One region of the Proteus sp. G2626 genome, then DNA from elsewhere that is predicted to be linked to it. Evidence: predicted binding sites of a transcription regulator. Region 1 holds the regulator's gene; the other holds the start of a gene.

Region 1 (3,426 bases):
ATAGAAAAAGGATTAAAAATGATTTCAAGGAAATCTGATTGGCATCCTGCCGATATTATTGCCGCACTTAGGAAACGAGGAACAACACTTGCTGCCATCTCTCGTCAAGCAGGGTTAAGCTCTTCAACACTCGCTAATGCACTGTCACGCCCTTGGCCTAAAGGAGAAAAAATCATTGCTGATTATCTTAATGTTGCTCCTTCTGAAATTTGGCCAAGCCGTTATTTTCATCCTGAAACAGGAGAATTACTTGAACGAAAGATTCGTGACAAAACTAATAATTAACTAATAATTACATACATTATAATTAATAAAAAAAACCGCTGATACTATATCAGCGGTTTTTATTTAAATTTGCATTATTTTTATAGCAAAAAAGTATTTCTTTATTTATTAATAAATTCTTCACCAAGAATTATATCTTTTTTCAATACATCTAACATGCCATTAAGAGATTGTTTTTCAAAATCACTTAATTTACCAATAGATAAATATTCCTCTACACCGTTTTTGCCTAAAAGAATAGGTTGTGCAAAGAAACGGGCATATTCTCCGTCGCCTTCTGTATAGGTGCATTCAATAACATTTTTCTCGCCATTTAAAGCGCGAATTAATGAAAGACCAAAACGCGCTGCGGCTTGTCCCATTGATAATGTTGCTGATCCACCACCTGCTTTCGCTTCTACAACTTCAGTACCTGCATTTTGGATACGTTTTGTCAGCGCTGACACTTCATCATCCGTAAATGAGACCCCATCAACTTGAGAAAGCAGAGGAAGAATAGTGACACCAGAGTGCCCACCAATGACAGGAACATTGGTTTTCTGAGGATCTTGGCCTTTTAATTCAGCAACAAAAGTATTAGCACGAATGATATCTAGGGTCGTAATACCAAAAAGACGTTTTTTATCGTAAACACCCGCTTTTTTCAGTACTTCAGCAGCGATAGCAACTGTTGTATTCACTGGGTTAGTAATGATACCAATCAGTGCCTTAGGGCAATTTTGTGCTACTTTTTCAATTAAATTACGGACAATACCGGCATTCACATTGAAAAGATCAGAACGATCCATGCCTGGTTTACGAGCAACACCCGCAGAAATCAGAACAACATCAGCGCCTTTTAATGCAGGAGAAGGATCTTCACCAGCAAAACCTTTTACCGTCACTTGAGTTGGGATATGGCTTAAGTCAGCTGCGACGCCCGGTGTGACGGGAGCGATATCATATAAAGAGAGTTCACTACCAGCTGGAAGCTGGTTTTTAAGAAGAAGTGCCAGTGCCTGACCAATACCACCCGCTGCACCGAGAACTGCTACTTTCATTCTGATACTCCTTAGTTACAAGATAGTGGAACGCCTTAGAGAGATTCACTATTACGCAATACACCTTTTAAAAAACAATTATTTAACAGCAATATTGCATAATAAGGCATTTACAGTGGAAAATAATACTTTGGTTATTCTAAACAAATTGCTTATCTGTTAATGAGATAGTGGGCACTCTTTTGATAAATAATTCCAATAAATTGGGCAAAATGTTAAGTGGGTCTATCTCCTTATGACAATCATTTAAGCTTATCATTTAGTTAACAAATATTTTACTTCCCTTAAGTTACCACATTCAAAGTCGGTAAATGAAACTTTTTTGTAGTACATTCTACTTTACAATTTTCCGTAAATTATCTCTTACCTTTCATCGTCTTTTGTTGCATAAAAATTCACTTCTCCGCATAATACGCGGGTTATTGATAACTCACTAAAGGTGAACTATGCGCGTTCCTTCTAAGCAAGAAGACTTGGTTAAAGCGTTTAAAGCCCTGCTGAAAGAAGAAAAATTCAGTTCACAAGGCGAGATTGTGACTGCATTACAAGAAGCTGGATTTGATAATATTAATCAGTCCAAAATCTCTCGTATGCTAACAAAATTTGGTGCAGTAAGAACCCGTAACGCCAAAATGGAAATGGTATATTGCCTACCCACTGAACTTGGCGTACCGACAGCAAGTAGCCCATTAAAAAATCTAGTACTTGATATTGACCATAACCATTCGGTTGTAGTGATAAGAACGAGTCCAGGTGCGGCTCAACTTATTGCACGTTTATTAGATTCATTAGGCAAAGCAGAAGGGATCCTCGGCAGTATTGCGGGTGATGACACCATATTTTCAACACCTGCACCCGGGTTTTCAACAGAAGAGTTGCGAGATGCAATCCTAAACCTGTTTGATCAGGAATTATAATCGCTTTTCCATAGCGTCCAAAAATAAGCCACTAAACAGTCAGTGGCTTATTTTTATTTATTATTAATACTGATTCTCTGAGCCTTTAGGCTGCGCTAATTTTTTAAGCAGTTTTTCATGTATCCCACCAAAACCGCCATTACTCATAATTAAAATATGATCACCCGCTTGCGCTTCTTTCGCAATCATATCCACTAATGTATCAAGATCGGTACTCCAGCGCGCTGGTTGCACACAATGCTCCGCGATATCACTTACTAACCATTGAATATTCGGTGGCTGGAATAAAAACACCTCATCAGCTCGACCTAATGCGGGAGCGATATCATCCTTACTAATACCCATTTTCATCGTATTTGAACGGGGCTCTAACACCGCAATAATACGTGCAGTTCCACCAACTTTACTGCGCAATGCTTCAAGCGTTGCCAAAATCGCCGTAGGATGATGTGCAAAGTCGTCATAAACACTCACTTGGTTAACTTCACCACGTAATTCTAAACGACGACGCGCATTAACAAACTTATCTAATGCTTCACACGCATCTGAGGGTAAAACACCAACATGATGCGCAGCAACTATTGCCATTAAGCCATTTTGCATGTTGTGTTCACCAGAAAGCCCCCAACACACTTCTCCAACGCTTTCACCTTTATGAAATACCTCAAAATGGCGACTATCATTAGTGAGTTTTTTGGCCTGCCAATCGCCTGTTTCACCCGTGAATTCTTGTTCACTCCAACATCCCATTCCAATGGTCTGTTTTAAATTCATGTCGTTATCAGGCATGATGATTTTTCCACTACCCGGAACGATACGAACTAAATGATGGAATTGTTTTTGAATTGCCGCTAAATCATCAAAAATATCGGCATGATCAAATTCAAGGTTATTTAAAATCAGTGTTCGAGGAGAATAATGTACAAATTTAGAACGCTTATCAAAGAAAGCGCTATCATACTCATCAGCTTCAATCACAAAGAAAGGGCTTTCACCTAATTGTGCTGAAACTTGGAAATTACCAGGTACACCACCAATTAAAAAACCGGGTTTATAGCCACAATCTTCTAAAACCCAAGCTAACATACCCGCCGTTGTTGTTTTGCCATGGGTTCCTGCGACCGCTAATACCCAACGCTCAGGTAAAATATAATCGTGTAACCATTGAGGACCTGAAGTATAAG
Region 2 (3,426 bases), on a different contig from region 1:
TAATGGTAGAGGTGATGAAATTGTTCAACTAGCCAAAACCAATTGGTTACGTTAATCGCCTATCTGCAATCCGAATTATTTAGAGTATTAATTGAAGATAAAAAACCCTATCAACGTAAGCTGATAGGGTTTTTATTATTGCGCTTTTTCTGTTAAACAGAAGTTTTCAATTAATTGCCCCATTAATTCACGAGTCGGTTCAATAAATGATGTATCAATAAATTCATCAGGTTGATGGGCTTGTTCAATCGAGCCTGGACCTAATACTAAGGTCGGGCAGAGATCTTGAATAAATGGCGCTTCAGTACAGTAGTTCACCGTTTGCGCTTTCTCGCCTAATAACTTTTCAATGACAGCAACCATTTTATGATCGGTTGGACATTCATAACCAGGAATAGGATCGTGTAGCGCTTCAACATTTAAGCGCCCCGGCCAACGTGCTTTTACGGGAGCTAATGTTTCGTGTAGTAAATCATCTAAATCTTGCAATGTAAGCCCAGGTAATGGGCGAATATCCATATGAAGTTCGCAGCAAGCACAAATTCGATTTGCCGCATCACCGCCATTAATATAACCAAAGTTCATGGTGGGATAAGGGATAATAAATGCAGGATTGTTATAGCGCGTTTTTAGCGTATCGCGCAGTGTACTAAGGTGAGTAATGGATTCATGCATTAGCTCAATCGCATTCACGCCTTTTTCTGGATCGCTAGAATGTCCTGATTGCCCCGTAATACGTATCGCATTTGATAAATGTCCTTTATGAGCACGAATAGGTTTTAGGGATGTCGGTTCGCCAATAATGGCAAAATCAGGGCGGATTGTCGTATTAGCAGCAAAATAACGTGCGCCTGCCATAGAGGTTTCTTCATCTGCGGTGGCGAGAATATAAAGAGGGTGAGTTAACGCCTTAGTATCTACATCTCGCAATGCATCAAGAATAAAAGCAAAAAAGCCTTTCATATCCGCAGTGCCTAAGCCGTATAACTTATTTTCTTTTTCTGTCAGTGTAAAAGGATCTTGTGTCCAACGACCTTCATCAAATGGCACAGTGTCAGTGTGACCACAAAGTAATAACCCGCCTTTCCCTGTTCCTAATGTTGCTAAAAGGTTAAATTTTCCTCTAGTTTCAGGTACAGGTTGAATTTCAATGGAAAAGCCTAATGTTTCCAACCAATTAGCAAGCAAATTAATCAGTGATTCGTTGCTTTGATCGTTCTTAGCATCTGTAGCACTGATAGAGGGTGTTGCAATTAATTGACGATAAATCTCAATAAATGTAGGTAATTTAATATTCACTGTTGACAGCCTTTCTTCATAATAGTATCAATATTCATGCACTTTTTTTGAATAAAAATACATTAATCGGTTTGTGTTCATGGTACAAGGTAAGAATGACATGTTAAATACTCTGATTGTAGGAGCAAGTGGTTACACTGGCGCTGAATTAGTCGCCTATCTTCAGCAGCATCCCCATGTGAATTTGAGCAGACTGATGGTATCAGCTCAAAGTGCAGATGCAGGAAAATGCTTTTCTGAACTTCATCCTCAATATCGTGGCTTAGTGGATCTCCCTTTAGAGCCAATGGTTGATGTTGTTAAAGCGGCTGAGAATATTGATATCGTTTTTTTAGCAACAGCCCATGAAGTCAGCCATGACATTGCCCCGATTTTTTTAGAGCAAGGTTGTGTGGTGTTCGACCTATCGGGTGCTTATCGAGTGCAAAACGAGCATTTTTATCAACAATACTATGGATTCGAGCATAAGAATACAGATTGGTTATCACAAGCAGTTTATGGATTAGCTGAATGGAATGCTGACATTATCAGTCAGGCGCAATTAATTGCTGTGCCGGGCTGTTATCCAACGGTATCTCAGTTGTCATTAAAACCCTTAGTGGAAGCGGGACTGTTAGATACCGCGCAATGGCCAGTCATTAATGCCACCAGCGGTGTAAGTGGCGCGGGTAGAAAAGCCTCTTTAACCAGCAGTTTTTGTGAAGTGAGTTTGCAACCTTATGGTGTATTTACTCATCGTCATCAACCTGAAATTGCAACACATCTGGGCATTGATGTGATTTTCACCCCCCATTTAGGTAATTTTGCCAGAGGGATCTTAGCCACTATCACCTGTAAGTTAAAAGCAGGCGTGACACAAGAGGAAGTCAGACAAGTCTTTGACGAAGCTTATCAAGATAAGCCATTAGTGCGTGTTTATGACAAAGGATTACCTGCATTAAAAGCCGTAGTAGGAACGGCTTTTTGTGATATCGGGTTTGCTCAACAAGGTGAACATCTAATTGTGGTGGGTGTTGAAGATAACTTGTTAAAAGGGGCCGCAACGCAGGCGGTGCAGTGTATGAATATTCGGTTTGGCTTCGCTGAAACCGAATCACTTATTTAAATAATGAGTAGGGAAGTTTCATGGAACCATTAATTATCAAACTGGGTGGTGTACTCCTTGATAACGAAGAAGCGTTAACACGTTTTTTCACCGCATTACAACAATATCGTTCAACACACTCTCGCCCTTTGGTCATCGTACATGGTGGTGGCTGTTTGGTGGATGAATTGATGGGTAAATTGCAATTACCTGTCGTGAAAAAGCAAGGCCTGCGTGTTACACCCGCTGATCAGATAGACATCATTACAGGAGCACTGGCCGGAAGTGCCAATAAGACCTTGTTATCGTGGGCAACCCAATTTGGGCTTAATGGTGTAGGGCTTTCTTTGGGGGATGGGCAATTAGTGAAAGTCACTCAAATCAATGAAGAATTAGGTCATGTAGGGGATGCAACTCCAGGCTCTCCTAATTTACTTAATTTATTACTGGATGCGGGCTATCTACCTATTATCAGCTCTATCGGTATGACTGAGAAAGGTGAGCTGATGAATGTCAATGCAGATCAAGCCGCAACCGCTATCGCAGAAACGTTGGGAGCTGATTTAGTGTTGCTTTCAGACGTTAGTGGCATTTTAGATGGTAAAGGCCAGAAGATAGCAGAGATGTCAGCCGAAAAAGCACAGACATTAATTGACCAAGGCATTATCACTGACGGCATGATTGTGAAAGTAAATGCAGCGTTAGAAGCTGCCAAAACACTCGGTCGACCCGTTGAAATTGCAAGTTGGCGCCATGCTGAAAAACTAACCGCACTGTTTAATGGTGTTGCAGTAGGAACCCGTATTTTAGTTTAAAAATGTTTCTAGAAATCTTATCGCTATTTGATAGTTGGCAGAATTTAAACAAATTGGAAATTGAAGGTTATCACTATGACTAAAGGTATTAAAAAAATCGTACTAGCATACTCAGGCGGATTAGATACTTCGGCGATCATTCCTTGGTTAAAAGAACATTACGATAACTGTGAAGTTGTCGCTTTTGTTGCAGATGTTGGCCAAAGCCGTGATGATTTAGTTGGCGTA

Evidence for each region. Region 1 encodes ArgR, which controls arginine synthesis, uptake and breakdown. Its sites were predicted from a motif close to ANTGAATAAAAATACANT; they were not measured.
Region 2: the regulator ArgR is predicted to act here: its motif matches at 1,346-1,363, upstream of argC (N-acetyl-gamma-glutamyl-phosphate reductase).

Annotation. Positions count from the first base shown of each region.
Region 1 is NZ_JAABNH010000002.1:114,141-117,566, reverse strand. Features, by position in the region: gene GWJ05_RS00850 (helix-turn-helix domain-containing protein) at 19-285, shown strand; gene mdh (malate dehydrogenase) at 387-1,325, opposite strand; gene argR (transcriptional regulator ArgR) at 1,772-2,242, shown strand; gene mpl (UDP-N-acetylmuramate:L-alanyl-gamma-D-glutamyl-meso-diaminopimelate ligase) at 2,306-3,426, opposite strand, start outside.
Region 2 is NZ_JAABNH010000005.1:181,811-185,236, forward strand. Features, by position in the region: gene poxB (ubiquinone-dependent pyruvate dehydrogenase) at 1-55, shown strand, start outside; gene argE (acetylornithine deacetylase) at 136-1,299, opposite strand; gene argC (N-acetyl-gamma-glutamyl-phosphate reductase) at 1,400-2,404, shown strand; gene argB (acetylglutamate kinase) at 2,425-3,198, shown strand; gene GWJ05_RS02260 (argininosuccinate synthase) at 3,274-3,426, shown strand, end outside.